Regions from separate parts of the Paenibacillus sp. BK720 genome, predicted to be linked through region 2. Evidence: riboswitches for the same ligand, from Rfam matches in the RefSeq annotation. Region 2 holds a riboswitch; each other region holds the start of a gene.

Region 1 (7,796 bases), on a different contig from region 2:
GTTGCTCGGGCCTGGAAAGCCGCTGTAAGCGCCGAGGACCGCACGGCGCTTCGCAGCCGTGCCGTGGCCCTCTCCGCCCGCCACTCCGGCGGCGGGCGCGCCTACAACAAAGTCGGCGGCGCTAACCGCTCGCCGCCGGCTCAAACCAGGCTCGGCCGCCGCAGCAGGCCGAGCTAACCCCGCCAGCCCGCCGCCAGAAAGGCGCGGCTGATGCGGGCGAACTCGTCGAGGGACAAGGTCTCCCCTCGACGGCCAGGGTCTATCTCGCAGCTGACAAGCAGCTGCGTCATTTCCTCGCGGCGTTCCTTGCCCACGAACGCCGTCAGATTGTTCGCCAGCGTCTTGCGGCGCTGGGCGAAGCTCGCCTGAACGATGCGGAAGAAATGCGCCTCGTCCTCAACCTCTACCGGCGGCTTCTCGCGCACCGCCAGCTTGATGACAGCCGAGTCGACATTCGGCTGCGGGATGAACACCGTATGCGGCACGATGCAGACAAGCTGCGGCTCGCAATAATACTGCACGGCTACGCTCAGGCTGCCATACTCCTTGCCGCCCGGCTTTGCCGCCATCCGCTCCGCGACTTCCTTCTGGATCATGACGACGATGTTTTCGAGCGGCAGACGCTCTTCCAGCAGCTTCATCAGGATCGGAGTCGTCACGTAATACGGCAGGTTCGCCACTACGCTTACGCCGCTCACATCCGCGAAACGCTCCTCGAACAGCTTTTTCAGATCCAGCTTAAGCACGTCGCCGTGCACGACCTTCACGTGCTCCTCGCCCGCCAGAATGTCGCCTAGAATCGGAATAAGCCGGTTATCGATCTCGATAGCCGTTACCGTGCCCGCGGCGGCAGCCAAATGCTGCGTAAGCGCCCCGATGCCCGGACCGATCTCAAGCGCGCCCTTCGTCTTGTCGAGTCCGGCCGCGCTTACGATCTTGTGCAAAATATTTTGATCAATCAGGAAGTTCTGGCCCAAGCTTTTCTTAAACTGAAAGCCATACTTCGCGATAATTTCCTTCGTGCGCTTCGGCGTTGCCACTTCAATCGCCTTTATATCGTTTCCGCTCATGCCGTTCACTCCTATCTCCTATCCCTGTTCCATCGTGCGCAGAGCCTCCGCGAATTCTTCGCGGGAAATACGGAAGCTTGTACACCTTTTGAAAAACTGCTTGCCGTTCGCATACCCGATCCCCAGCAGCTTGCCCATTTGAAGCCGGCGGTTTGCCGCGTCCGGATGAACGATAAGACCCGCTTCCATCAAGTCCTCCCAGGTAATATTCCCTTCTCCGGCCGCCATTTCCGTCCGAAGCTCGGAGAGCGCCTGGCGAATCGCCTCGGGGCTTGCGTTCTCAATTCCGATATCGCCTTTGTACATCGCCTTCTCCTGCGGCAGAAAAGCATGCTTGCAGCCCGGCACCCGCCGCGCCACAATTTTGCGTATTCTCTCGCCCGCATGATCAGGATCCGTAAATATTATAACGCCTCTGCGTTCCATCGCCAGCTCGATCCGGCGCAGCACTTCCTCGCCGACCGCAGAACCGTTGGTTTCGATCGTATCCGCTTCAACGGCTCTCTTCACGGCAACCGTATCGTCTTTGCCTTCCACCACAATAATTTCCTTAATCACAAGCGAACATTCCTTTCTAAAAAGCAGCAACTTCCGCTCTTCTTTCACCGTCAATAATATGCAGCCTGCTTAGCATCTCCATGCACACAAAAAGAAGAGGCAGCGCCTCTTCTTATAATGGCATATTTAACAATGAAATACGATAGCGGTAAGCCATTAGCTTGCGGATGGCTTGGTCGGACCAAGCACGTATACGGTATATCCTTTTTTCCGGCCGAACTTATTGGCATAGCTTGTGCTGTCAAAGTAAACGTCGATCTTGTTGCCATTGATGGCACTGCCCGTGTCTTCCGCTCTGCGGAAGCCAATTCCTTCGATGTACACCCACCAGCCGATTGGAATAACATCGGGATCCACCGCAATGGTACGGCCTTCCTTCACCTTTGCGCCGGAAGCCGTAATGCCGTAGCCCGGATGACTCTCATCCTTGCCCGTGGAAGCTACACCTGCCGAATAGGCGGTTAAGGTTACATTCTTGAGAATCTTCTTCGGCTTAAACGTTACGCCGCTCTTTGTATACGAGGCTGTGCTCGCGGCCGAGAGCGTATGTACGTCCTTCTTCGAGCCTACCGCTACGACCTGACTGACCGTATGCTTCTGAACGACCTTGTCGACCAGCTTGGAGGAGACAAGAACTCCGTTCTCGTACTTCTTCTCCACGCGCTCGATTACGACGCCGTTTTTACCGGTTTGCACCAGCTTCTCCTTCCCTTGCTCAAGGGTTGGATCTTGTTTCTTCACGATCGAGAACGGCAAAGTCCGTTCGGTCTCTGCTACTTTCGTATCGACGCGGGTAACGGTAACCGTCATTGCCTTCGAAATCTGAGTATCGAGAGACGGGATAACTTTATCTTGATCGCGGACAGGAATATTTAATTTCCCGATCGCCGCCTGTACTGTTTTCTCTGTCGTGTACACCGTCGATGTTTTGCCATCTGCTTTTACGGTAACCGGAACCGCGTACTTGATTTCGATGCGGTCTCCGTCTTTGATGGACGCATTCAGAGGGTGTGATACCTCGTCATAAGGTCCAACCGTTATAGCTTGTTCATCCAGTAGGCGTTGCAGGACCCATTGTTTTGTCTTTACGACAGTTTCTTGTCCATTCACCACTACGGATACGCTCTTATCAGCCGATCCGTACAACAACACCAAAAACATGAAAGTCATAGCGATTGAGATAATTGCACTCAGAACAATTAAACGCAAATTTTCATGCTTCCATCGCATTGCGAAAGTCATGCTGGATGATCGCTTCCCATGGGTCTCCTTAGCCTGGATCATGCCCACTTCTATCGGTCCTCCTTCATAGCCCCGCCGCCAATCTGTTACGCATGATACTATTGACGCGACTATTGAGTATATTGGCGTGACAAGCACGCTCCAGTGTTACGGCCTCCCACCTCCAAGATTTACCCTGTAAAGACTATTTCCGAATAGCGAAATCGAAAATAAAAAGAAGCCTTCGACAGAGGATCTGATCGTGGCTTCCTGGGTAATCAAACATTCAGGAAAAGGTGAATACACGAGGTTGATCGCTCTCTATAATCGCTTACGAGGTTAGCTGACGGGTTCGGACGAGAGAGCTGCCCTATCCACGGAACGAATGCTCATGGCAATCGCCGCAAAATTCACCCCTGAAGAATTCATACGCGGCAGATGCTTCATGACGTCTTAACGATGCATCCGCTGGCGTTGGTTCCCCCGCTCTCCGGCTTTCGGAGATTAAGCGCAAACTGGAAATCCAATACAAAAGTTAAAGCTCTGAGAAAAATCATACATTCCTGACCACAGAATTGTAAAGATGCGTTAAAAGACGATTTTAACGAAATTTTAGGATTCTGAAGGCAAATAGGGGCGATTCCAACAAGTAAAAAGAGTTTTATCGCCGCAATAGTCTTTATTTCAGCGGTTTTAGACCGTTTTTAAACAATACCAAAACATTTTTTACCGTTTGCGCTTGTAATAACAGCGATTTCCTCCTTGGATTTTCCTGTTATGTCCGCTGCGGCCTCTGCGACTAAAGACACATAAGAGCTCTCGTTTCTCTTCCCTCTAAATGGATGAGGAGACAGATACGGGGAGTCCGTTTCGATGAGAAGACGATCAAGCGGAACCTTCGCAAGCACCTCTTTTGGCACCCTTGCATTCTTGAACGTGACCGGTCCGCCAAACGATATATAAAAGTTCATATCGAGGCACATTTTGGCCGTTTCCCAGCTGCCCGAATAGCAGTGCATGACTCCTCCGACTTCAGACGCCTTCTCTTCCCTCAGAATACGGACAATGTCCTCATGCGCATCCCGGTTATGAATGACAATCGGCTTACCCAGCTTCCGGGCAAGGCGGATTTGCTCCCGAAATACCCGGTGCTGCACCTCCTTCGGAGAGGTATCCCAGTGGTAATCAAGACCGATTTCTCCTATGGCTACAACCTTCGGATGGGAACAAAGCTGCTCAATCCACTCCAGGTCCCCCGGCTCCATAAAAACGCTGTCTACCGGATGCCAGCCTACCGCTGCGTAAATAAAATCGTATTTTTCCGCGAGCTCCATCGTCGTTGGAATTGTCTCCCGGTTGAAGCCGATATTGATCATTAAATCGACACCGGAAGCGCGCGCTCTTTCGATAACTTCTTCACGGTCGCTGTCGAATTGCGGGGAGTCCAGGTGGGTATGCGTGTCGAATAAAGATATCATCTTAGCTGCAAGCTCCTTCTATATAAAGAGTTAAATTTTAAACAATTGCCGAACGCCCGGGCTTAGCCGGTCAGCTGCGGCAAGAAGCGGTTCAATCGGATAATAGATATGATACTGGCCTTGATGCAGGCCGCTGATGGAACGGACAATGTCGGATTTTACCGATATTTCGCTTAAGCTGTTCTCGTCGCTCAGCAGCAGAATCGGCGCTTTTTCCTCTTTCCCGCCTTTTTTCGCATCCGGGCGATAAATGTCGTAGGGCTGGTCAAAAGGAAAATCGATTTCCATATGGTAGTCCGGATTAAGGCCGATTGCGATGAACTCCCGGGCTGCTTGTTCCAATAAAGAGTCCCCCGGATCATCCAGCGTAATGTATTTGTATAACTGGCGATTAAGGAAACGGTCGCATAATCCCGCCAGCAGAGCATCCTCCTCTTCGGTCCATAACGAGAAGATGGTCTGCATGTAGGCCTCGTCCAGCTTCAAGTAATCCGTTACCGTAATGCTGCCGTCCAGCAGCTTATTGATTGGTCCCGGCATCCAGGAGAATGCGTAACCATTGTCGTACAGCTCCTTGGCGCGGCGCGTAATCTGTCTTAGGATAATCTCCGAGCTTCGGGTAACCGGATGGAAATAAATTTGCCAATACATCTGGTAACGGGACATCAAATAATGCTCAATGGCGTGCATCCCGCTCTCTTTCACGACAATCTTGCCCTGAACAGGACGAAGGACGCGCAAAATTCGCTCCAGGTCGAAGTTACCGTAGTTGACCCCCGTAAAATAAGCGTCCCGAAGCAGATAATCCATTCGGTCCGCATCCATCTGGCTGGAGATCAGGCTTACTACAATGGGGTTTGGGTACGTTTTGCTGATTACCGAGGCTACCTTCTCCGGGAAATCCTCCGAGACGCGGCGCAGCACGCGGTTCACTTCCGTATCCTCCAGCAGGATTGCACAGGTCCACTGCTCATGATGGGTGTCAAATACCTGCTCCAGCGAATGGGAAAAAGGCCCGTGGCCAACGTCGTGCAGGAGCGCTGCGCAGAGCGCCAGAAGTCTTTCCTCCATCGGCCAGCCCGGATATTCGTTACGCTCGAATTGCGAGATGATTTTCCTCGTTATTTCATAAACCCCAAGGGAGTGGGAGAATCGGCTGTGTTCTGCGCCATGAAACGTCAAATAAGAGGTTCCAAGCTGGCGAATTCGTCTAAGCCTCTGAAACTCCTTCGTATTGATCAAATCCCACACCGTCTGATCCTGCACGTAAATATATTTGTGTACCGGATCCTTAAAAACCTTCTCTTCGGTCAGCTGCTGATTCATTCGCCCTTTCAACTCCTTTGTTCATGGTTTCGACACAAAACTCTGATAGAATGTCGAATAGTGTCGTAATATAGTTTCCAAATTGTCGAAGCTGTTGTATTCTATAGTAAGATTAATATGACCTTGCTATAGAGTCAAATTCCCATAAATATAGGTCTGATAAGGTCTATCAGAGACATTCTCGGTTGACTATTATGGGAATCGTTGGTATTATAGTAGCCATAAAAAGAAAAACTATGTCGAATAGTGACGAAATGTTATTTCCTGAGAGGAGAAACAAAATCATGATGAAATCTACTGGTATTGTACGTAAAGTCGACGAATTGGGTCGTGTTGTTATTCCAATCGAATTGCGTCGTACGCTTGGTATTGGCGAGAAAGATGCTCTGGAGATCTATGTAGACGGCGAGCGTATCATGCTTAAGAAATACGAGCCTGCATGTATCTTCTGCGGCAATGCAGAAAACGTATCTTACTTCAAAGGCAAAATTGTTTGCCATATTTGTTTATCTGAAATGCCTTCTCCTGTGACAAAATAAGAAATATAGGTTATAATAGAAATACACCAACTTGTTAATTCTAACCTTTTTATACTCCTTGATGCCTTCCTGTGCTAGAACCCGGCCAGGAAGGTCTTTTTTTGCCCAAATAACGCAGTAATCTATCGATTGACTGCGTTATACACTTCCCTCTTCGGCAGGCCTCTGTCCTGAGCCGTTTTTTTAATAGCCTCCTTGCGGTCGATTCCTTCGTTCTCGTAGTGGGCCACATGCTCTTCAAGCTCAAGCAGCGTCCACCAATTCTCTCCGTTATCTGACGCGTCTCCCGCTCCTGCAGCTGCCCCCTCAATTATGAGGCAGTATTCGCCCAGGGGAGGGTTCTCTTCAAGAAAAGCTAGACATTCGGATATGCTGCCGCGTGCGGCTTCTTCATGGCGCTTCGTAAGCTCTCTAACCATTGCAATCCTCCGGTCGCCCCAGTGCTCCAGCATGGCTTCCAGCGTCTTCTTCAGGCGATGGGGAGATTCATACGTCATAAGCGTCCCTTCTTGGCGGGCAAGACGGGCCAGCCATTCGGCAAGCGGCTTTTTATCTCGCGGAGGGAATCCCGTGAACATGAACCGATCGGTCGGAAGACCCGATATGATCAGAGCCGATAAAGCCGCATTTGCTCCCGGTATCGGCACTACCTTAATACCCGCTTCTACGGCATCCTTAACAAGGTCGGCCCCTGGATCGCTGACGGCAGGCAAGCCTGCATCGCTGACAAGCGCAATAGACTGCCCTTCTATTAATAAACGGATGAGCTCGCTTCCGCTAGCCTGCTTATTATGCTCATGGTAGCTAACCAATCTCGTAGAGATTTCGAAATGAGTCAGAAGCTTTCGGGTCTGTCTTGTATCCTCAGCCGCGATAAGCTGCACTTCCTTTAACGTCCGGATTGCCCGGTAGGTCATATCCTCCAGATTGCCGATTGGAGTGCCGACCAAATATAAGATACCGTAATCGCTATCCGCTTGATCTTTAAAGCTTTTTTGAATTTGTATCATATCCTTGCTCCCTCCTATCCGTAAATGGCTTATTCGTATACGAAGACCGGCGGCAGCAGCCTAAGCTCCGGCTTGCCGTCGCGTATCGCTTCTATTAATACCATATTGGCCTCTCCTTGCGCATTCGGATGGATGAATTGCACGCGCTTTGGCTCAAGCCGGTATTTCCGCATCGTCTCCATAATATCGATAAACCGCGAAGGACGATGAACCATAGCCACCTTTCCTCCCGAACGGACAAGCCTTGCACAGGCATGAACGACATCATCTAACGTGCAATGAATTTCATGGCGCGCGATGGCGTAATGATCATTCTCGTTCGAGTCGCCCGCTTTTACCGCCATGTATGGAGGATTGACCGTTACGGCGTCATAAATACCATTGCCCGCTTCTTTCATGTATATTTTCAGATCCGCCTCTATGATGGAAACCTGCTCAGACAGATTATTCATTGTCACGCTGCGCCTTGCCATATCGGCCAATCTTGGTTGGATCTCAACCGCGTCGATCTTCGCATCGGTCCTTGTCGTCAGCAGCATCGGGATTACCCCGTTTCCTGTGCATAGATCAAGAATCCGTCCTCTCTTTGGAATC
Region 2 (7,796 bases):
GCTCCTCGGGCTTGCGCATCCGGCTTCTCTTCCAATCAATCGCCTTATTGACGGCTATGCGGGTAATCCACGTCTTGAAGCCGTCCATTCGGAACTCCGGGAGGGAGCGATAGATTTGCAGCAGCGCTTCCTGCGTCACGTCCTCCGCATCATGCGGCGAACGGATGACAGCAAACACGGTTCGATAGATATAAGGCCCATATTCGTCAACAAAAATCTGAAACGCCGCAGGACCGCCGTTCTTGATGGCCGTGATCCATTGTTCGTCTTGTATCTCGCTCTCCTCCCTTCCCGCTATAATAGACGACAGCTTACCCCTCAACCCCTGCACTACTTTTGGAAATAATTTTTTAAAGAAAAAAACCGGGGATCGCGCGGCCATCCGCCTTACGATCCCCGGTTATTAAATTCATTGTCTACGCCAATGCTTCCTTAAGCTCTTCAGGCGAATTATTCCACCATTCTTCATTATGTTCGGCCAGAAGCTTGCGGTAGGCCGCCTTCTCTTCCGCATCCAGCTCCTCAAGCTTATACTTGCGTTTAATCGCAGCATCCAGCTTGTTCACATGATCGGCGAGAATTTTCCAGCCGCGGCGCGCTTCCGTATCAATCCACATCTCGCAAGCCGTAGCTCCCGCGTAATACGAACCTGTCTCGCCCCGTTCAACGGCAGTCCATACGATCCAGCATTTGCGGCCGTTCGGGCAGTCTTCTTTATTCGGACTGAACTTGATGCCGCGCTCCACCTTGCTCTTCGCATGCATCGCTCCGTCATCGATATAGGCTACGCCATTATCAATAATGACGCAGGATACTGCGCTTAAATCTATCGTTCCGGCTCCAAAGCCTTTATGTTGTTTGTTGCTCACGACGTTAAGAGAGAGGGATTTCTTCTCTTTTTTTTCCGGCTCTTCCGGCTGTCCTTGCTGCTGCGTCATCGCTCTTCCACCTTCCCCGTACAATAATTCCATTTTAGCTAATAATCCGCGAAAAGCAAACATATACATGCTGTAGATGCTTGTCACGGGAGGGAATTGTATCATGTCTCCACGCTACGTCAAACGATTGTTGCTGTTTACGCTTACCGCCGTCCTGCTCGGCCTCTCCATCCAGCAGGGCTTCGGCCGCGCTTGGCAATCCCAATATACCTATGCTCTCGCCCCTGCCGCCAAAGCAGCGACCGATTCTGCGCCAAAATCGGCCAAGCCGCCCGCCTCGTCCCAACCGGACAACGTGGCTCCGAAGCCGCAGGCGCTTAGCAAACGGATTACCGAATATCATACCAACGTCTCCCTTCGCGACGATATCCGGTATCTCGACGGCAAGCAGACCGTCACCTGGACGAATCCGGGCAAGAAGACGGTATCCGAGCTGTACTTCCATCTCTATCCCAATGCCTTCATGTCAGGCAACACCACGTTTATGAAGGAATCCGGCGGCAAGCTGCGCTCGGACAAAGCCACCGAAGCGAGCCAGGGCTACATGAAGCTGCTGACGCTCGAGACGACGGAGGGGGAAAGCCTGCTTCCGCGGCTGCATTACGTTCAGCCCGACGACAACAATCCGAATGATTTTACGCTGGCCAAGCTTAAGCTGCCCGAACCGGTTGCCCCCGGCAAATCGGTCACCCTGGAGATGAGCTTTGAAGTGAAGCTGCCCGAAGTGTTCGCGCGGATGGGCTACTCCGGCAATTACGTGATGGCGGGCCAATGGTTCCCTAAACTTGCCGTGTACGAGACGGCGGGAACGAGAGGCCGCACGACGGAAGGCTGGAATACGCATCAATATCACGGCAACTCCGAGTTTTACAGCGACTTCGGCATTTACTCCGTCCGCATCCAGGTACCGGAAACGTATACCGTTGCGGCAACCGGCTTTCAGACGAAGGCTGTCGAGAAAAAGGACAACCGGGCGATCTACCAATTCTACGCCGATGACGTGCATGACTTCGCCTGGGCCGCTTCCCCGGACTTTATCTATTACGAAGACACGTTATCCGGCCCCGGCATTCCGGGTGTGCGTATCAAGCTGTACCTGGACCCCGCGCACGCGGAATTGAAGGACCGGTATATGCATGCCGCCAAATCCGCGCTCTCCAAGTACGGCCAATGGTATGGCGAGTACCCGTATTCGACCTTATCGGTTGTAGTTCCGCCTAAGGGCGCTAACGGCTCCGGAGGGATGGAGTATCCTACTCTGGTCACCGCCTTCGCCGCCGAGACGGACAATCCGGGCTACAGTTTAGAAAGGACCGTCGTGCATGAGGTCGGGCATCAATACTGGTACGGCATGGTTGCCTCGAATGAATTCGAAGAGGCCTGGCTTGACGAAGGCTTTACCTCCTACGCGGAAGACAAGGTGATGGCGAGCGAATACGGCATTGAAGCCAATCTGCCTCTCGAAGCAAGCTATATGACCGATCCCGCTCCGCTCAAGCAGCCGTCCTGGGCTTACTCGAGCAACAATGTCTATGCTGAAAATGTGTACATGCGGGCGAAGCTCGTGCTCATCGGTATCGAAAAACAGGTCGGCGAGAAAATGATGCAGAAAATTATGCGCACCTACTTCCAGAAATATAAGTTCAAGCATCCGACCAGCACCGACTTCCAGCACGTTGTGGAGCTGGTAACCAAGCAGAAGTGGACCAATTACTTCGACCAATATGTCTATGGCAATCAGATGGCCGACGTATCCGTTGAGTCCATTCGCGTCAATCCGGTCGAGCAGGATGGAACCCCGATGTACGAATCGGTTGTCCTTCTTCAGCGCAACGGGGGCTATAACGGTCCGGTTCCGGTTGTCCTGAAGTTCAAGGACGGCACCATTGTTCCGAAGTCCTGGGATCCGTCAGAGGCTCAGGTGGAGTACAAAGTTGTCCATAGCTCTCCGCTCGAATGGGTAGCTGTCGATCCGCAGCATACGAACGTGCTCGACAACAAGCATATCAACGATTATATGAAGGCGGACTTATCCGAAGTTACGCGTACCCGTTGGAGTCTGGGGGTCTCTAACGTCATTCAAGGTCTGCTCGGATTATTAGGCTGGTGAGTAAACCTCTATCTACGCCTTTCGAAGTAAGAATTGCTTCGCAATTCTTTTAGGAGGAATAGCCATGAAAAATCATATGATGCAGGGCTGGCGGCTCGCGATGAAGCACTTTTATATCGTTATCCTGCTATTCCTGTACCAGCTGCTATGGGGATTTTTCCTGTACCGGTTTATTGACTCGGTCGTAGCGCCGCTGCTGCGGCGTTTTCCGGATCAATCCCCGTCCAAAGCAGCCGTCCAGCTGTTTTTGAGCGAAGCGCAGTTCCAAATCATGAAGACGGATTTGCTTACGCCGTACCTGTGGCTGCTTGGCGGCTTATTCGCGGCAAGAATGCTCCTCTCTCCGTTATTTAACGCGGGGCTTCTCTACTCCCTGCAGCATTCGAACGATGCAGGAGGAACGCAGTTCCTGCAGGGCATTCGCCGGGCATGGAAGCCGGTCACCCTCCTCTACTGGATCGAGACGATTCTTACTCTTGCTCCTGCTTGGTGGCTGGCTCCCAAAGGACTTGACGCCCTGCTTCACAGCCGCTCGATTGGGGCCCTGCTGCAGCAGACCCTTCCTGCTGCGGGAGGCTGGCTGTTATGGGGTATCCTGCTTCATCTGCTGTTCCTCGCCATGCAGCTTGGGGCGACGAGCGGCAAGGCCGGCGGTATGTTCCAGTCCCTGGGCACAGCCGTCAAGCATCTTCTTCCTTTTGCCGGACTATCGCTTCTCATGTGGGCAATCGGCTCGGGCATCGGATTGTTTGTCAGCGGCTTCTCCTTGGTATGGGCCGGCTTTATCGCCCTTCTTGTCCACCAGGGCTATCATCTTGTCCGCACCTTAATGAAGGTATGGACTCTAGCCTCCCAATACGACGTTTTAAGATCGAAGGAAGTTTAAAATTTTCTCATAATTATAGAAGACGCCCGCCCTGCGACCTAGTCGCGGCGCGGGTTTTTCGCGTTTTTTCGAGGCTTCTTGTCCGCCATTCTCCAAACAAATCAACATATCGGCTAGCAAAACCACATAGTAAAGAGTTAGTAAATCTTTATAGTGCTTCTCTGCTAGTCTGATCGCCCTACTTTAAGACTATGAACCGCAGGATACAAGCTTTTCCGCTTCGATTAGTCAAAAGGTTGCATGAGAATTATTAGAATTTGCCACATAGAGGAGGAGATAAGCGAAAATTACCGAATAGTTACCAAGTACATAAAACAAACTGCCTAATTCCTTGTACTGGAAACGGGGGAACCACCTTTGGGTGAATTGACTTCGACGTCCGAATGATTCTATCGGCGCCCGAGAAGTCATAGGGATCCTTCAACCGAACCCCACAGCTAACCTCGTCGGCATTGGAAGGAGCTTTACCGCTTTGAAAAAGGTTACAGCACTACTTCTTGGACTTGCGTTAATGCTGGCTTTTCAGGCTGGAAGCGTTTTCGCAGACTCCAAAATGGACGGCATTGTCAGTGATTTGATGGGCACGCCGTACGTTGCAGGTGGAACATCCACGAAAGGATTCGACTGCTCCGGATTTACTTCTTACGTATTCGACAAAATGGGCATCGATCTTCCTCGTACATCCACTTCGCAATCTCAAACAGGTAAGAAGATCGCAAAAAGCGATCTAGTGGCCGGAGATCTCGTGTTCTTCAACACGAACGGTCGTGGTGTATCTCATGTCGGCATTTACGTAGGAGATGGCAAGTTTGCTCATGCATCGTCCAGCAAGGGCGTTACGATAAGCAACCTTAGTGACTCTTATTATGTCAACCGGTATGTGACTGCTCGACGTGTCATGGACCCTAGCACTTTTGAAAAATATGCCGACGAACAATAGAATCCGGCAGCCGCTTCAATCGGGGCGGATTGGCCAGGATTCCTGCAATAAAGCCGCATGCAGCTTGTCCCACCGGACAAACCGCATGCGGCTTTATTGTTTCCCGCTATTCTATTCAGGCAGCTGCCGTCTGCTGCTTCCGACCGAATGCCAGCATCGCAAGCAATACGAAAAACATCGCGATGAGAAAGGCTCCAAGAATCCAGACCGTGCGGTCCGCACCATAATTGTCCATCATCCACCCCGTTAATTTCGGGAAGATCGCTCCGCCTACTCCTCCGCAAGCGACAAGCAGACTGGTTGTCCGCTCCGTCATGCCCGGAATAAGCCCATTCGCGAACACAAGCGCAATCCCGAATACGCCGGAGAAGAACAATCCGCTTAGGCCAATGAGTACCATCATTCCGCTTAACTGGCCAACGGCCCCCATCGCAAGAATAACAACGCAGGCTCCGGCGATCGCAACAAACAGATAGCGGATGTATCCGACGCGATCGGCCAGCCGTCCGGCGAACAGACGTCCAAGGATCATCGTGCCCCAGAACAGGCTAAGCGCGGAAGGGGCATTCGCCTCCGTCATACCGGAGCGTTCGATCATAATGGAAGGCAGATAATTGGAGAAGCTCATTTCCACGCCGACATAAATGACGAAAAATAACGCCGACAGCAGCAAAAACGGAATCGAAGCTCTCTTATAGCCGAACCATCCCTTCGGACGCGGTTCGCCAGCTTCCCGCTCCGCCGCGGCTTTCTTCCCTCTGGCATGAAAACCGATTTTGTCATCGATTGGCCCAAACGATAACGTCATCCATAAGATAAAGGTAATGCCGGCCAGCGCCGATAGAATCGGGAAGGATAATTGCCACACCTCATACCTGATCAATATGCTCGCCATCGTTGGCATCAGGAAGGCCCCGATTCCAAAGAAGGTTTCCAGCTTGGTCATCGCATTGGCCTTGCCATTCTCTTCCGCCAGATCAATCACCATGGCTCCGATAACGGATTCCGTCATCCCGAAGCCAAAGCCGGCAAACAAGGCGATAAACAGCATCAGCCCCCAGGATTGGGGAGTGAGGCTGTAAGCCGCTTCCCCAAGCGTCAGGAGACCAAGCGAGAGAAGAACTCCCCCTCTTTTGCCCAGCTTGGACGTAATAAACGGGGATAGCAATACGCCTACCAGAAAACCAAAGAACTGATTCATCATCCATTGCCCGCCGTCGTCATAAGACAAACCGTATTTATCGAGCATCTGCTCCATTACCGATCCGCCCACAACATGAGCTAATCCAATTACGAGATAAGACAAACAGCCAAGCGCTATTAATTTCCGCATCGTAAAAGTTCTCCTTCGTTGTCCTTCGCCAAATCCTCATGAAGTCGATTACCGAAATGTTATAATGGAAAGAAACCTATAGATTCTTAATTAATGAGGGTACATCCATGACTAATTTTACCGATGAGGTACATTATAAACCATCTCTCGAGGACATGACTATCCAGCCGCTGGAAATTGAACATGCCCGTGAGATCTGCGGATGGCAATACGAACCGCCCTACGATCTTTACCGCTGGCCTTCTTGGGATACCATGCAAAAAGACGAGATCGAATTTGGCGACCCCGTCCTGCGGCGCATGCAATATGCGGCTGTCGTGAATCGCGATCAGGAACTGATCGGCTTTGCCCAATTCTTCCCCATTGTTGGCGTTACCCGCCTCGGCCTCGGCCTTCATCCCGCTTTATGCGGCAGAGGCATCGGCCCAGGCTTTATGCGGCTGCTGGTCCGTGAAGCTCAGCGACGGGCGCCTCGGAACAGCATTGACCTCGAGGTGCTGACCTGGAACGCGCGGGCTATTCGCGCCTACGAAAGGGCCGGCTTTGCCATAGAGGATACCTATGTACGTCCAACGCCGCAAGGGCCAGCCGAGTTCCATTGTATGGTGTACCAGTCTACTCTTTAATATCCCTATAACCGGTAATAATCAGGCTCGGGATCCTTCATATCAACGAACAAAATAATGCCGGGCTTCACCAGTACCGATACCGTCCGGATCCAAGCCCTTGAATTCAGGTCGGTATAGGCGCGGGAAACCATGGTGCGGCGATTCTCGCTTAATTGAACGACATTCGGAACGAAATACGGACGCCAGCTCCAGTTGGCCCCGCAGTATTCGTCCTCCCGCTGCCAGCTTCCGTCTTCGCGCCTGGAATAGTTGGAGGAAATCTGAATGCCGTCTTCCCGGCAAAGGTAGACGCGGATGCTGTTGTTCTCCAACTCCTGCAGCAGACGGACAGCCCACTCGTTATCCTCTTCCTCCAGCTCCTCGAGATGACCAATCCGGTCGATCTTGCCGGACAGCCTGTCCGACAAATAACGCCAGTAGCTCTCCGAATAGAGCTGCAGCTGCCGGTGCGCTTCCAGTTCTTCCTCCAAAAGGGCCGAAAAACGGGACGGCTCGTCGAAATCCGGCTCGGCCTTTGCAAGCAGAAAGCCCTGTACGTACCGGGCGCCGGCCTGGATCGCTCTCGCCAAATCCTGTTTGGTCTCCACGCCTTCGGCCAGCAGCGAAGCCCCAAGCTGATCGGCCAGCGCGGAGAGGGAACGGAGCGTACCCAGATAGCCGTCATGGCTCGCGCTCCGCTTCAGCATATGAATGTCGATTTTCAGAATGTTCGGCTGAATCAGCGCAATCCGGTCCATGCCGCTAAAGCCGCTGCCAACATCGTCAATGGCAATCAGGCAGCCCTTGGATCGGTACAAATCGATAATTTCGCGCAGCTCCTCGATCTCGCCATTAAAGCTTTCTTCCGTTATCTCTATGACTACTCTGCGGGGATCAACCTTGTATTTATCCAGCAGAGACAAGGTATACAGCTCCCCCGATTGCACACCGCGGTGCATCCAGTTCGGCTTCAAATTAATA
Region 3 (7,796 bases), on a different contig from region 2:
CCATAACGTTTCGCTCCTTGTCTAAATACTACTAACCGATATTGGTCAATGCCAATGCGGCACTTGCCGTTTCCTTGAATTCGTCACCCATAAATGCTACGAGGGACAGGATGAACAGCGCAGCTACAAGCACAAAGATTACCATGCAGATATTCGCCGAAACCCGTTGAGCTTTCGGGGAGACCGTAATACCCCAGCTGATCAGGAACGCCCAGAGGCCGTTGCTGAAGTGGAATACCGCAGCCAGAATACCGATGAGGTACAGAATGAACAAAGCAGGGCTAGTTGCAATATTATGCATGGTCGAGCCAAGCTCTTCATGCGTTACATTGCCAAGCGCTACCTGCACGCGAGTCTCGAACACGTGCCAGATAACAAAGATAAACGTGATTACCCCCGTTATACGCTGCAACGTAAACGCCCAGTTACGTTCATATTTGAAACGTCCCGAGTTGAGGTTCGACTGATAAGCCATATACAAACCGTAAACACCGTGGAACAAAATCGGCAGATAGATGCCGAAGATCTCGAGCAGCGTTACGACAGGCAGGCCGTTAATAAAATGAACCGCTCTGGTAAAGCCTTCCGGCCCGCGCTCATACGCCTGAAAATTGGCCAGGGCATGCACGATGATAAATCCACCCAGCGGAATCACCCCAAGCAGAGAGTGAAGCTTGCGCCAGTAGTACGAATTTCCTTTCATTGATACTTCTCCTTTCCAGACTGTGGTCGCTCCATGACATTTTTACTGTTGACAAACCATTCTACATTGTACCCCCGGCTATTAAGTCCGTCAACAAAAGTCGACACCATTTGCGAAAGTTTCATTTCTCGACTTTTATTGAACCCCGCAAAATATTAGGACTTCGGAGCTTAGGCTTCACATTGCATTGCGAGGGCTATGAAAATTGTGAACGTTCCGTGTATGCCACCCTTTTAATCCTACTCCTTTTGAGCTTATAATGGAATTGCATATTTATTATAATTTATTATAACCAATTCACATAAGCGATCGGGGAGACCAAAATGATCGAAGAATTTCATATGTTTGCATCTATTGTAGAGCATTCCAGCATGAACAAGGCAGCTGCGCTGCTTAATTTGTCCCAGCCGGCTTTATCCCGCAAACTGGCCAAGCTTGAAGAAGAGATTGGCGCCAAGCTGTTCGAGCGCGTAGGCAAAAGGCTTGAACTGACCCGCGTCGGCCAATTGACTTACGAATATGCCGTAAACCTCCGCAAGCTGCACCGCCGTTATATGGATTCCGTCGCCGAATACACCGCGGCGGGACGTACCTCCATTACGATTGGGGCCAGCTTAACGACGCTGCAAACAACCTTACCCGATTTCATCAAGACGCTAAACGCCAGTCATCCGGAATTCGACATCAAGGCCGTAACCGGGAAAACCCACGAGATTGTCACTCTTGTCCGGGACAACAAAGCGGATATCGCCATCGTCGCCTCCATGATCGAGGACTCCCAGCTTCATTGCGTGCCGCTGTTCGACGATCATCTGCTGCTCGTCATACCGACCAGCGTTGCCGTTACGCATGAAGAGCCTCTTTCAATAGAAGATTTAAACGGGCTGCCGATGATCTTGTTCTCCAAAGGAACCTGGTATCGCAGGCTGACCGACGAGGTTTTCGCCAAATACCATCTTCAGCCGGATGTCAGGATGGAAATCGATTCCTTCGAGGCTATCGTCCGTCTGCTTCATACGTGCCGCGCGGCAACCTTGCTCCCGCATTCCTATATGCGCAAGCAGTTATTAGCCGACAACGAACTTGTCGTTGTCCCCATCCGCGAGCTTGAAGAAACCAAGAGAACGACTTGTCTCATCCACAACGACCCTTCCGATCTTCATCCGGCGGTCCGCAGATGGATCTCGGAGCTCGGTCAGTAAAGAGGGGCGCTTTTAATCTTTTCGCACTTGTCTTTCTCTTTTGCCTTTCTCTCTTCTCTCTCCCGCAAGGGAGGACAGTGGCTTGCGCTTTTTAGCGCTTCACTGTCCTTTTTCATTCCCTCGCGAGGGGGAATGGATGGGTGCGGCGCGAGGCGGGAAAGGGGTATCTCTGGAGGAGCGAAGCGTTCGCCTTTGTCACTTCCTTTGCTGCATCTATGTAAACCTGTTCAGAGCAAAGGAATGACAACAGCGGCCGGAAGAGATACCCCGTCCCGCGGAGCCATCCCGCCCCTTCCATTCCCCACCACCTCTGCCAGCCAGCGAGCAAAAAAAGGACAGAGAACGCTAACCGCGCCCACTGTCCTTATCATCACCTGATTATGGTTTCTTCAAACTGTTCAATCTGGTCGTTTGTTCCGATCACGACCATAACGTCCTTTTCCGTCACAACATCCATAGCCGTAGGAGCAATAATAATACCGGAAGGCTTGTTAATGGCTACGATGCTGCATCCGAACCGGGCACGCAGGTTCATATCTTGAAGCGACTTGCCGTTCAGGCATTTCGGCACCGAAAGCTCCGCAATGGTATACTCCTTCGACAGCTCGATATAATCAAGCAGATTCGGGGAGACAAGCTGATGGGCAACCCGGATGCCCATATCCCGTTCCGGATAGATAACGCGGTCGACGCCGATTTTCTCCAGCACCCGTCCATGCAGCTCGCTCATGGCTTTGGCCACAACCCGCTTCACGCCCAGGTCCTTCAATAATATAGTCGTCAGTATGCTGGCCTGGATGTCATCGCCAATCGCCACCACTCCGCAGTCAAAATTACGAACGCCTAGCGATCGCAGCGTCTCTTCGTCCGTGCAATCGGCCGATACCGTATAGGTCAGCACATTGCTCATCTCCTGAACGGCTTCCTCGTCCCGGTCGATTCCAAGCACCTCGTAGCCCAGCTTAATGAGCTCTCTTCCGAGACTCGAGCCAAACCGTCCCAAGCCTACGATCACAAATTGATTGTTCTTCATTCCTGCTCCCTATTCCCCTATCCAATCGTAATTTTGCCTTCCGGATACCGGTACAGCTCTTTCTCTGTTTTTGGTCCAAGCGCGTAAGCAAGCGTCAGAGGACCAAGCCGGCCGGCGAACATCGTTAATGCAATGACAATCTTGCCGAAAAACGTCAGCTCGGGCGTAATGCCCGTCGTGAGGCCAACGGTACCGAACGCCGACGTTGTTTCGAACAAAATTTTCAGAAACTGCTGGTCTTCCGTTGTGGACAGCAGCATCGTGACCAATATGACCAGCGTCAGCGACAGCATCGTAATCGTAAGCGCCTTAAAGATCCGGTCTTTCCCAAGCCTGTAATGGAAGAGAACGATATCCTCCCGCCCGCGGATCATTGCGATAACCGCCCCAACCATAGTCGTAAAGGTCGTCGTTTTGATTCCCCCGCCCGTGGAGCCCGGAGATGCGCCGATAAACATCAGAATAACGGTGAAAAATACGGTAGCCTGCCGGAGCTGGGTATAATCCAGCGTATTGGCCCCTGCCGTCCTTGGCGTAACGGACTGGAAAAAGGAAGCCAGTATTTTATCGCCCCAATTGAGGGATCCCAGCGTCATGCTGTTCGAAAACTCGAAAACAAAGATAACAAGGGCACCGACGGCAATCAGAATGCCGGTTGCCGATAGAACAACCTTGCTATGCAGCGAAAGCCGTTTGTTTTTCCGGAACTCCAGCAAATCCGCCATGACCACAAAGCCTAATCCGCCAAAAATAATAAGCAGCATCGACACGATATTAACGAGCGGATCGCCCACATACATCGTTAAGCTGCGGAAATGGCCGAAGATATCGAAGCCCGCATTGTTAAAGAAGGAGATCGAATGAAAAACCCCGTACCAAACCGCTCGGCCGAGCGGCATATCAAATGCAAACCGGACGGCGAACAGCACCGCGCCAACCAGCTCAATCGTCAAGGAGTAAAAGATAACCCTGCGGATTAAACGAACGATGCCCTCCATGCTCGTCTGGTTCATCGCTTCCTGCAGAATGAGCCGTTCCTTAAGCGAAATTCGCTTGCGCAGCACCAGCGCAATCAGCGTGGCCATGGTCATAAAGCCTAACCCGCCGATTTGAATCAGCGAAAGGATGACGATCTTGCCGGCGGTAGAGAAGTATGTACCCGTATCGACAACAACAAGGCCGGTGACGCAGGTCGCCGATGTCGCTGTAAACAGCGCATCGATAAAGGGCAGGCGCGATCCGTCATTGGAGGCAAAGGGCATCGACAACAGTATCGCTCCAATGATAATGATCATCGCAAACCCAAAGACAAGAATCCTTGGCGGAGACCACTTCAAGATATTGAGGTATTTGGTCATTGTTTTCTCCTTTTAATGGACCTTTCAACATTTGGGCATAAAAAAAAGCACGGGAACTCCCATGCCGGATGAGTCCTGTTCCACACAGCCTGCGAGGTTAGCTGACGGATTCGGGCCTGGAAAGGCAGCCCTATTCAAGCGGAATGCTCGAAATTCACCCCATGCTGGCGGATGGCTCCGGACAGCGGTTTGGTTCCCCCGTTTTCAATAACGAAATTCGGCTGATACGATTCGATTTATATGACGTTAACGATTATACGCCTTAAGGACGGAAACGATCAAAATGAGCCTAAGCGATAATTAGGCGGAATTCGTTCAAATATAGGCAATGCTATAAAGCAAATGGTCACTTGCTGGCTGCAAGTCCTTATTTCACCGCTTTCCGTTTGCATCCTCCGCTTTCGCCCGCATTGGATAAATCAGGTTAATAATGGTATGGTAACTGTAGCGAAGCATCGTCTGAATTCGAAATGGAGGTTTTGTATGATCCCTTCCATCGCTCCTCATGATTGGAAAAGGTTCTTGTGGGCTGCTGTTGCAGGCGCAATTATTTTTATCTTTACCCAATTCGGCCCTGCAGCCGGGGACCAGCTGTTCTCAAGCTCTACACCTAAGGTTATCGCAAAAAGCGAAGCCGAGTCCACCGCGAAAACGTTCGTCCAGGAACAGTTCGGCAAAACGGCCGTAGCCGCCCATGCGATTTATCAGACCGACAGTCTGGCAAACGGGTATTTCTCCAAGGAAGATCTGCTTGGCAAGTTCGAGGATCAATACGAAGCCAAGTTCCCGACCGATACGTTCCAGGTCAATCTGGAGCTGGAGGACGGCACCAAGGCTTACGTCTACGTCCATATGACAAACGGCGGCATCACGGGCTGGCATTGGCTTGGCGGTCAATCTGCCGGGAATGTCCAGTTGGTTCAAACGTCAGCGAAGGCTTTTGCCGAAACAAAAGGATTCCGGCCTGAAGAATTGGACAGCTTGTATAGAAATGACCAAGGTGACGCGGTTCTTCACCCAACCGGTTATACGCTTGGAGACGCTTCTCTCGAACTGATTATCGGCGTTGGTCTTATCGACGATAAACCTGTGATCACCAGGTACAAGCCCGCATTCCAGGCTCCGGCTGATTACGTCGCTTATGTGGAAGGCCAGAAAAAGACGGGCAGCGCGCTGTCTGTGGTCAGCCTGGCGTACATGTGCTTTATCTCCCTTGTCTTGTCGCTTATATACGCGATTCTGTACAGAGGACACACGACTTTTAAACGCGGGGTATTTATCAGCCTTGTGTTTATCTTCTTCTACATTTATAACAATCTGAATGTACTCGACGGCATTTTGGCAACCTTGGGCGAGCAGAGCCGGTCGGATGCCGAGATGAAGGCTACCGTCATGATTACCGTCGTACTGCTGATTCCGGTTGGCCTCGCCGTTTACTTCGCCCTTGTCGCCGGCGACGGGATGTGGCGCTCGCAGAAACGGCCGTTATGGCCGGGATTCCGCGAACGCGGCTATGGCGAGCATGTATGGCGCAGCGTTGGCCTCTCCTATCTCTTTGCGGCTATTATTCTCGGCGCGCAAGCGATTATTATGGTCGCCATGAAGTTTCTTGCCGGTTCTTGGGCAACCAGCGATGCTACGCAATCTGCGTACAATACGGATATGCTGTGGCTGATGCCAATGATGGCCTGGTGCGCGGCCATCTCCGAAGAAGCGATATTCCGGTTGTTCGGCATTGCTCTATTCAAGAAATGGTTTAAAAATACGTTTATCGCCACTCTTATTCCCACGGTCATGTGGGCGCTGGGGCATGTCGGCTATCCGATCTTCCCGTTCTATACGCGTATCGTAGAGCTGGTTATTCTGGGAACGGTATTTTGTCTTATCTTTCTCCGCTACGGCTTTATAACCGCCGTGTTCACCCACGCCATACTGGACAGCCTTATCATGGGCTTCGAGCTGGTCGGCGTTGGAGGAGGCGTCAATATTACCGCTGCCCTTATCTACGCTGTTCTCCCTGTTATCGTCGCGTGGGTTATCAAGTACTGGCATGGCCGGCGTTTTATACGGGTCTGAACGATTTCTCTTTATAAAAGGGATGTATCTGTTAAAGATACATTCCTTTTTTGCGTTTTACCGGTACCGCAAAGAGCCCATTTAATAGAAACGGTCATTTTGTCCAAGAGGAATCCTGTCCACCTTAATATAATCTATTATACCAATATATGGAGTGTGATAGGATTGATTGCAAGAATCAGCGGTTATGACCGCAAACAGAGCTCAGGCAGTAAATGCTATGAGAAACAGTCGTCGGGCAAAAAGTCAAGCGGCCGTCACAAATCGTCCGGGAAAAAGAACACATCGGGCGGCAAGAAAAACGATTGCCATGAACACAAGTCTTCAAGCAAAAAATCGTACGGCTATTCACACAAATCAAATGGCTGCAAATGCGAGCACAAATCTTCGGGCTGCAGCGACAATTCAGTAATTCCGTATAAAAAGGAAGAAAAATCAAACGGAAAAAGTTATGCTGAATATGCTTATGGCATCCTTAGCAAGCTGTCGCTCGGACAAGTTATTCACCGCGTTACGCTGGATAACGGAAAGGATCTGGATAAAGCGAAATGGGCTGGCTTTAAGAACGGGCATGCTACATTCTCTGCCTTCAACTACAAAACCACTTACCTCGTTTATGTCCCGCTGAACAAAATTACGAGCATCGCTCTTTAAAAGCACCGGACAAGGAACCATTTCGCATTTATATCCACTTTCGTACAGACGCAAATCTATCATCCTTCATATAATCTAGTACTACGTTTAAGAGGAGTGATAGATTTGCCAAACAAAAACAAAAACAATAATAACGAGAAGCATCAAAAACAAAACCCCGATGCAGCTAACAAGAGCCTTGGCAACCGCACCGGCGGCAACCAAAGCCCTGGCGGCGGCAACCGCACCGGCGGCAATCAAAGCCCTGGCGGCGGCAACCGCACCGGCGGCAACCAAAGCCCTGGCGGCGGCAACCGCACTGGCGGCAATCAAAGCCCTGGCGGCGGCAATCGTACCGGCGGCAATCAAAGCCCTGGCGGCGGCAACCGCACCGGCGGCAATCAAAGCCCTGGCGGCGGCAACCGCACCGGCGGCAACCAAAGCCCTGGCGGCGGCAACCGCACCGGCGGCAACCAAAGTCCTGGCGGCGGACGCAGCGCAGGCGCGGCAACCGAAGCCGGAGCAGAGAACAAATCGGGCAAAAAAGGCAAGGGCAAAGATAAAAGCAAAGGCAAAGATAAAAGCAAAGGCAATTAAAGAATGAAAAAAAGAAACGGGATGAAAAATTCATTCCGTTTCTTTTTCTTTTACCTCTTCGTTTAAAGCAGCTAAAATTTGCGAAGCCAGCTTCTCGCCAATCGAAAGAGGCTTAAATTCTTCGATGGAAGCTTCCTTAATCTTCTTGATCGAGCCAAAATGCTTGAGCAGCAGCTTGCGGCGCTTCTCCCCGA
Region 4 (7,796 bases), on a different contig from region 2:
CGATGGAATTTGCCATTCACGGCGTACGGGTCAACTCGATTCATCCGGGGTACATTAATACGGCTATGCTTGAATGGGCTCCAAGATGGTTTTCGATGGAGGCGCAATGGCTAGATAAGCAATTATTTATTCTTATATAAGAGGTGGCTTTCATGATGCGTTTCGAAAACAAAGCAGCAATCGTTACCGGCGGAGCAAGCGGCATTGGGGAAGCGACCGTCCGTGCATTTGCGGCCGAAGGAGCGAAGGTTGTCATCGCGGATTTCTCGGACCGCGGCGCAGCGGTATCCGAAGAGCTGAACGGTCAGGGCTTCGATACCCTATTCGTAAAAACAAACGTAGCCGAAGAAGCAAGCGTTAAGGCGATGGTTGCCGCAACGGTGAAAAAATACGGCAGGCTGGATATCCTGTTCGCGAATGCCGGCATTGGCGCGCAAGGCGTTACCCATGAGCTGTCCATGAAGGACTGGCAGCGCATGATCGACATCAATCTGACAGGCGTTTTCCTGTGCGATAAATACGCGATTGACCAGATGCTGAAGCAGGGCACTGGCGGCGTAGTCGTGAACTGCGGCTCGATTCATAGTCATGTAGCCCGCAACACGATTCCGGCTTATTCGGCGGCGAAAGGCGGCGTGAAGCTGCTGACGCAAAGCACGGCGATTGCTTACGCGCAGCAAAATATCCGCGTAAACGCCGTTTGCCCGGGTTATATCGATACGCCGCTTATTCAAGGCGGCAGCGAAGAGGCGCGCCAATATCTGATTAATCTGCATCCCATGGGCCGTCTCGGCAAGCCGGAGGAAATTGCGAAGTCGGTTCTTTTCCTCGCAAGCGAGGACGCGTCTTTCATTACGGGTACGACACTGACCGTAGACGGCGGTTATACGGCGCAATAACGATCAATGGCGGCGACCCCCCTATCCATTTGGTTAGGGGGCTTTCTATGCGGGTTTTTGAATCTGGCTCCCGGAATGGTACAATAGTCCAAGAATTTGAAATTCGAGGAGCTGTAATAACCATGAGCGAACTGAATGAACAAGAATTGGTGAACTATCTGGCGGAGAAGACCAAGGTATCGGCTGATACGATCAGCCTGGTGCTGAAGCACGAGCAGGCTTTTATCGATAAGGCGCAAAGCTCGGCTAAAGGTCAAGTGATCGATATCGACAGCGATGAGCTGGTCGATTATGTGTTGAAGCAGCGCGACGTGAAGCTGGACGAAGTAACCGTCGAGAAAATTCTCGATATGGAGATGGATTATCTCGTCGAGAACGGCTTTGCGGAGCATGAAGACTAATCGGTTAACCTAACGCCGTAACGAAGAAGAAGGCCATCTGCCCGTTTGGGGCAAATGGCCTTTTTATGTTCCCATGTTATTGCGATACAGCGGCTATCCTTTAATCGTTACCGAATTATCGCTTGTATTGTTCTTCAGATCGAGGTGAAGAATTTTGCTGAAGAATTCATCCGGCACATAGAGCGAGCCTTTCATTAATTTAGGCGCGGCAAACAGCTGAACCGGAGCCATTTTGTTAATGGTGTAGCTGTTTTTGCTTACGGTTACCAAAGTCCATTGCGCATCGCGGGAGATTTCCGCGCTTTGCGTTTTGTTGCTCCATTTTACCTTGTAGCCCAGCGCCTCCGCAGCTTTACGAAGCGGAATGTAATGGGCGCCGTTCGGGCCAGCCGTCAGATCCTTGGTGGACAAGGTTAAGGTTGGGCCGACCGATGTGGTGGCATCCACCGGAATGTTGATGATTCCGCCGGCATAAGGCGCAATCTCGTATTGCTGGAACACCAGATTGACGATACCTTTGCCGTCAACGAAATAAGTATGATCAGCACCGATTTTGAACGTTGTCATGGCGTCCGGGAAGAAGTTATCCGGGTTTTTGCTGATGGCGTAACGCACCGCGCTGTTGGCTGCCGCAAAGCCGCCGTCGCCAAGCGCCTGCTCAAGCGTCAGCTCGGCAGCCTGCTGGCTGTTTACGATATTGTAGCCCTCTACGGCAGTACCGCCATGGGCGCCGCCCATGTACTCGTAAGTAGACACGGTGAACGAGACGATGCCTTTCGCGGCCGTGCTTCCGTCGGCTTTCAGCTCGTAGGCTACGTTAAGCTCATAAGCACGGAACGGATAATCGTTCTCTGCGGCGGACTTTTTGTCATCGGCCGCCATAGCCTTTAGCTTGTCGATTTCTTTGGTCGCTTTTTCCTCGATGGTGGCGTTTAATTTATCTTGATAGGCGGTATCGAGCATACCGCTGATCACAGGAACGGAGATTTTTACGGTAAGCAGATCGGAGGTTTCCTCAATTACTTTCGTTGTTACTTTAACGGCTTGCGTATCGGGAAGCACTGCGCTGATTGGCACGGTTGTGATCGGTTCGTAAGTAACGGCAACAGGTGCGGCAGTAGATTCCGCTGCCAGGGCAAGCGCGGGAGTATAGGCAAGCAGGCAAGAGCCGGCGACGGCAATAGTAAGCATTTTGAAAGGTTTTTTCATGATGGATGGCCTCCTCAATATAGGTTCGGAAATTGAAATCACCAAGTAGACGGATGAGTGTATCGAAAAGTTTCATTGCTTAACTAATTTATATTCCGGCCGATCGGAGACGTCTCCTCCCAAGGTGATCGGTATCCATCGGGCGTCTTTAATGGTAAATTCGCTTTAATGCCCCGAGTAGTTAAGGCCGTTAACAATCTTGACTGTTTTAGCCAGGAACTCGTGCGAGAGCAAGAAGGGCGGAATCCGTTTAAGCAAAAGCATCAAATAGATCTCTTCGTAGGCAAACCCGAGATTGGGGTAGAACGATGAGGCCTCTTGTATATCTTTAACCAGCAAAACGATGGATGAACCCGTAAAAACCTATTTAAATCCAATCTAGCCTTGTCAGATTAAACGGTTGAAGAGCGGCAGGGCCGGAGCGTAGCGAAAGACATGCTCGCTGAGAATCGCAGCGCTCGCCTTTTTATCCGGATTTCTACCGCACAGCGGTATATTCAAGGAAATCAGGGTACAACAGCGATCGAAGGAGCATGTCTTTTGCGCAGCGACAATGCCCGCCAATCACTACGCTATTCAAGCAAATAGCCGATTGACGTAACCAACACCGGGGCTGCCGCAGGCGAAGAGGTTGTCCAGCTGTACGTACGCGATGTTGTCGGCGAGGTTGTCCGCCCGCTGAAGGAGCTGAAGGGCTTCCGGAAGCTGGCTATCCAGCAAGGCTAGACGCAGACGGTAACGTTTGAGCTTACCGAGGAGCAGCTTCGTTATTACCATGCGGATTTGCAGCTGAAGAGAGATGCGGGCGAGTTCCATGTCTTTGTGGGCCCTAACAGCCGCGATGCGGAAGCCAAATCGTTCCGTCTTACGAAATAAAAGCAAAAAAAGCGCGGGCCAGCCACAGGCAGGTTTGCGCTTTTTTTGCTTACAGCGACTTTAATAGAGCATGCCTATCAGATAATAGCCAATCTCCACTGACATATCAGGGATTATCTGCCGATTGCAAGGTAAAAGAAAGCATGGCGGTTTATTTCGGACATTCCGAGAGCGAACTAAATATGTATCCGCATTCATGAGCGGAAAACAGACTAATCTGCCCTTTTTCGCTTGTATATCATGGTTTACAGGAAAGGGGAAACGGGTCTATGATCAAATCTGCAAAACTTCATATGTTCGTATTCGCTGAGTTTCCGTTAGAAACGGAAAGCAGGGGAACCAAATGCGATAGGCAGGAACGTTTATGCTTGTCGCCGGGGTGAATCGGCATGCCGGCCGCAATGTTGCGGCAGCAGGCCGTAGGGCGACTCTAGACGCCCGAATCCGTCAGCTAACCTTGTAAGCGTTGATAGAGAGGGTGAACTTCGGTTATTTACGGGCCGCGGGAGGATACTCTGCGGTCTTTTTTCTATGCGTAGAAAAATGAAAAGGTGGTTACATTAGCACTGATAAGTGTTTGAGTAGCCAAGTATCCAGGTATTAGATGTTTAACTTCAACTTTGGCGGTGACCTGTGTGTTTACTCTTATCAAAAGATTACTGATCGGGCGTCCCCTCAAGTCCACGGAATTAGGGGAACAGAAGCTCATTAAGACGAAGGCGCTTGCGATCCTGTCCTCGGATGCCTTATCATCCGTTGCTTACGGGCCAGAGCAGATTTTGCTCGTCTTGATGACCGTTAGCGCAGCGGCGTTTTGGTATTCGATTCCGATTGGTGTCGGGGTGCTGGTCTTATTAACGGCACTTATCCTGTCTTACCGGCAAATCATATTTGCCTACCCGCATGGCGGAGGAGCGTATGTCGTATCGAAGGAAAACCTCGGGGTATTCCCGGGCCTCATATCCGGCGGCGCTTTGCTGGTCGATTATATTTTGACCGTAGCGGTAAGCGTCTCGGCGGGCACGGACGCGATTACGTCGGCTTTTCCAAGCCTGCATGAGCATTCGGTACTGATCTCTATCCTGTTTGTCCTTTTTATTACGATATTAAACCTGCGGGGCGTGACGGAATCCGCGTCTATCCTTGCTTATCCCGTTTACTTGTTTGTGCTGGCGATTGTTGTCATGGTCATTGTCGGCTTGTACAAAATCGCCGCCGGCGACGTATCGCCTGCGCTTCACACCTCGTTAGGCACGCCGGTTGCGGGCATCAGCCTGTTCCTGCTGCTCCGTGCGTTTGCATCCGGCAGCTCGGCCCTGACCGGGGTTGAGGCTATCTCGAACGCCATTCCGAACTTCAAGGATCCGGCGCCGAATAATGCGGCCAAGACGTTGCTGGCGATGGGCGGCCTGCTCTCGATCCTGTTCTCGGGCATCGTGTTCCTCGCTTACTACTACGGCGTCTCCCCGAAGGAAGACGTGACGGTTGTATCGCAGATTGCCGAAGGGATATTCGGGCGCCATACGATGTATTATTTTATCCAGGGTACAACGGCGCTTATCTTGATCCTGGCGGCGAACACCGGTTATTCCGCCTTCCCGCTGCTTGCGGTTAACCTGGCGAAGGATAAATTCATCCCGAGAATGTTCACGGCACGCGGTGACCGTCTCGGTTACTCGAACGGCATTATCAGCTTGGGGATTCTGTCCATCATCCTGATCGTTGCGTTCCAGGGCAAGACCGAGCACCTCATCCCGCTGTATGCGGTTGGCGTATTCATCCCGTTTACGCTGTCGCAGACGGGGATGCTGGTCAAATGGTTCCGCCAACGGCCGAAGGGCTGGGTCGGCAAGTTCACAATCAACTCGATCGGCGCCTTGATCAGCTTTATCGTAACGATCATGTTCTTCCTGACGAAGTTCGAACAGGTATGGTCGATTCTGATCTTCCTGCCGCTTATTATTTTCGTCTTCCACCGGATCAAGAAGCATTACGAAGCCGTGGGCGAGCAGCTTCGCCTCGCAACCTGCGAGCCTGTGATGCCGATAGAAGGCAACGTGATGATTTTGCCGGTTTCGGGGATTACGCATGTGGTGGAGCATTCCATTCTGTATGCCAAGTCGCTGAAGGCGGAACAGATCATTGCCGTGTACGTTCCTTTTGAGAAAGAGGATGAAGCCATCTTCGAAGAAAAGTGGGAGAAGTTCCAGCCGGATGTCCGGCTTGTAACCCTGCATTCGCCTTACCGCTCGATCTCGAATCCGCTCTTCAAGTTTATCGATACCGTGCAGCGCAAGGCGAGCGAGAACAATTACCAGGTAACCGTCATTATTCCGCAGTTTATTCCGAAGAAGGGCTGGCACAACATTTTGCATAACCAAACGAGCTTGATGCTCCGTGCCCAGCTGCTGTACCGCAAGGATGTCATCATCACTACCGTGCCTTACCATTTGAAAAAATAGCGAAAAGCCTCGGTCCCGTCGGGACCGAGGCTTTTTTAATGGTGCAGATTGGGTTAGCTTAACGATGCCGCGCATCGTTAAGGCGTTGAAAAACAGCCGAAATTGCGCGCAAAGCGCAGATTTGGGCCAGCTTAACGATACCGCGCATCGTTAAGCAGACGGCACCCGCCCGGGCGGGTTACAACTCCGCTTCCTTAACGGAAGCGGCTCTTTGTTTCGACGGCCAGAATACCCCTTTGCCGATCCATACCGTCAGCGCCGGTACGAGGAAGGAGCGGACGATAAACGTATCGAGCAGAACGCCGATGGCGGTCACCGTGCCGAACTGCACCAGTACCTGAATCGGCAGCGTCGCGAGGACGGCGAAGGTACCTGCAAGAATGATACCCGCGGAAGTAATGACCCCGCCGGTCTGTGCAACGCCCTCTACGATCGCGCGGTTAAGCGGCATCGTTTTGCTCTTTTTCCAGATGCTCGACACCATAAAGATGTTGTAGTCCTCGCCCAGCGCGACCAGGAAGACGAAGGCGTAAAGCGGAATCAGACCTTGAATCGCTTCGGCGCCAAACAGGTAATGGACGACAAGCCAGCCTATGCCTAAAGCGCTGAAGTAGGAGAGAAGCACGGTGCCCATCAAGTAAAGCATCGCCACAAACGAACGCAGGTAGAGCAGCAGGAGCAAGGCGATCATCCCGATAATAACGGGAATAATTCGATAGGCATCGCCCGTTGTCTCGTGCCGGGTATCGTATTGCTCGGCGGTCGCGCCAGCAATCCATACTTTGTCTGCTGCATCCGTAATGCCGGCATCCGATAGCGATTGTTCCGCGGCAGAGCGGATCACCGGTATCATATCGAGCGCTTCAATCGAATACGGGTTCATCGCAAGCTCAACATTGTAGGATACGATGCTTGCATCCTTCGTGTTCGCTGCAGGCTCGGAAACGCTGCTGATATTCGCCAGCTCTCCTAGCTTCCGATCAAGCGGCAAGGCTTTGCCGTCGGTCTTCACGAGCACCTGTACCTTGGCCAGACTTCCTTTGGAGAAGTGGTCGCCGATTAAGTCGAAGCCTTCGCGGGAAGGCATATCCTTCGGGAAAGAAGACAGCGTGTCGTACGTAAATTTGATTTGAGTCGAAAAAGCCGCCGTTATGCCAAGCACGATTAACGTCGAGATAGCAATTGTTTTCGGACGTTTCACGATGGCTTCGCCTAGCCGGATGCCAAAGCTTGTTTTGGTCTTTGGCGCAGGCAGCGGCTTGTTCTTGCGCGCGGCGCGGGCAGCCGTCATCTCCGGCGTACGCGGTACGAACGGATAGAAGGAAGCGCGGCCGAGAATGGCAAGCATTGCCGGTACAAGCGTCAGGCTTGCAATCATCATAATGAGGATCGACAAGCTGAACGGCACCGCGAAGCGGTGAATCGCGCCGTATTCGGCCAGCAGCAGCGCGAGCAAAGACATCACTACGGTCAAGCCGCTCATCGTAATGGCGCCGCCGGAGTCGCCCAGCGATTTGAGCAAGGCTTGCTTTTTATCCGGTTCGGTAGTCAGTACGCTGCGGAAGCGGGCAATCAGGAATAGACAATAATCGGTTCCTGCGCCAAAGAGCAGCACGGTCATGATCGATAAACCCTGCGAATCATACGTAATCCAGCCTTCGTCCGCCATCCAGCCTAGAATCGGGCCGGTCAAGCCGTAAGCGAAGCCAACCGCAACCAGCGGGATGAGTGCAAGAATAGGCGAGCGGTAAATGAATAAAAGAATAACGAGCACAAGCAGCGTTGTTGCGATCAACAGGGACACGTCCGCGTCCTTGAACAGGGAGGTGGCATCCACGCCGATACCGGCAGGACCGGTAATCCGGCCGACAAGGCCTTCCCCGCTTAGGGCGGCGTCAAACGGCTTGGATGGAAAAAGGCCATTCGCATCCGCCTGCAGCTGCTCCAGA

What was found. A riboswitch is a leader RNA that binds a small molecule or an ion and turns the genes downstream of it on or off. The one in region 2 is predicted to bind cyclic di-AMP.
Region 1: it holds a riboswitch for cyclic di-AMP, as region 2 does, so the genes downstream of both, FHT67_RS28020 (3D domain-containing protein) here and FHT67_RS28675 (C40 family peptidase) in region 2, are expected to answer to the same signal.
Region 3: it holds a riboswitch for cyclic di-AMP, as region 2 does, so the genes downstream of both, FHT67_RS17685 (TrkH family potassium uptake protein) here and FHT67_RS28675 (C40 family peptidase) in region 2, are expected to answer to the same signal.
Region 4: it holds a riboswitch for cyclic di-AMP, as region 2 does, so the genes downstream of both, FHT67_RS12720 (amino acid permease) here and FHT67_RS28675 (C40 family peptidase) in region 2, are expected to answer to the same signal.

The regions. Positions count from the first base shown of each region.
Region 1 covers NZ_JAASRQ010000010.1:62,403-70,198, forward strand. Annotated here, with positions in the region: gene FHT67_RS28005 (hypothetical protein) at 1-144, opposite strand, end outside; gene rsmA (16S rRNA (adenine(1518)-N(6)/adenine(1519)-N(6))-dimethyltransferase RsmA) at 174-1,070, opposite strand; gene rnmV (ribonuclease M5) at 1,089-1,628, opposite strand; gene FHT67_RS28020 (3D domain-containing protein) at 1,785-2,918, opposite strand; cyclic di-AMP (ydaO/yuaA leader) riboswitch at 3,162-3,370, opposite strand; gene FHT67_RS28025 (TatD family hydrolase) at 3,554-4,327, opposite strand; gene FHT67_RS28030 (HD domain-containing protein) at 4,358-5,653, opposite strand; gene FHT67_RS28035 (AbrB/MazE/SpoVT family DNA-binding domain-containing protein) at 5,938-6,192, shown strand; gene rsmI (16S rRNA (cytidine(1402)-2'-O)-methyltransferase) at 6,315-7,202, opposite strand; gene FHT67_RS28045 (tRNA1(Val) (adenine(37)-N6)-methyltransferase) at 7,232-7,796, opposite strand, start outside.
Region 2 covers NZ_JAASRQ010000012.1:23,744-31,539, reverse strand. Annotated here, with positions in the region: gene FHT67_RS28695 (sigma-70 family RNA polymerase sigma factor) at 1-331, opposite strand, end outside; gene FHT67_RS28690 (YwhD family protein) at 417-938, opposite strand; gene FHT67_RS28685 (M1 family metallopeptidase) at 1,042-3,048, shown strand; gene FHT67_RS28680 (hypothetical protein) at 3,113-3,934, shown strand; cyclic di-AMP (ydaO/yuaA leader) riboswitch at 4,245-4,401, shown strand; gene FHT67_RS28675 (C40 family peptidase) at 4,407-4,874, shown strand; gene FHT67_RS28670 (MFS transporter) at 4,990-6,207, opposite strand; gene FHT67_RS28665 (GNAT family N-acetyltransferase) at 6,315-6,833, shown strand; gene FHT67_RS28660 (EAL domain-containing protein) at 6,839-7,796, opposite strand, start outside.
Region 3 covers NZ_JAASRQ010000004.1:484,974-492,769, forward strand. Annotated here, with positions in the region: gene sdhA (succinate dehydrogenase flavoprotein subunit) at 1-4, opposite strand, end outside; gene FHT67_RS17670 (succinate dehydrogenase cytochrome b558 subunit) at 32-703, opposite strand; gene FHT67_RS17675 (LysR family transcriptional regulator) at 1,027-1,905, shown strand; gene FHT67_RS17680 (potassium channel family protein) at 2,276-2,938, opposite strand; gene FHT67_RS17685 (TrkH family potassium uptake protein) at 2,956-4,296, opposite strand; cyclic di-AMP (ydaO/yuaA leader) riboswitch at 4,368-4,529, opposite strand; gene FHT67_RS17690 (CPBP family intramembrane glutamic endopeptidase) at 4,780-6,372, shown strand; gene FHT67_RS17695 (hypothetical protein) at 6,538-7,026, shown strand; gene FHT67_RS29720 (hypothetical protein) at 7,132-7,602, shown strand; gene uvrC (excinuclease ABC subunit UvrC) at 7,633-7,796, opposite strand, start outside.
Region 4 covers NZ_JAASRQ010000003.1:144,384-152,179, forward strand. Annotated here, with positions in the region: partial or broken gene FHT67_RS12695 (SDR family oxidoreductase) at 1-140, shown strand, start outside; gene FHT67_RS12700 (SDR family NAD(P)-dependent oxidoreductase) at 156-899, shown strand; gene FHT67_RS12705 (hypothetical protein) at 1,022-1,300, shown strand; gene FHT67_RS12710 (PdaC/SigV domain-containing protein) at 1,394-2,509, opposite strand; gene FHT67_RS30670 (hypothetical protein) at 3,086-3,391, opposite strand; cyclic di-AMP (ydaO/yuaA leader) riboswitch at 3,680-3,867, shown strand; gene FHT67_RS12720 (amino acid permease) at 4,021-5,847, shown strand; gene FHT67_RS12725 (MMPL family transporter) at 6,026-7,796, opposite strand, start outside.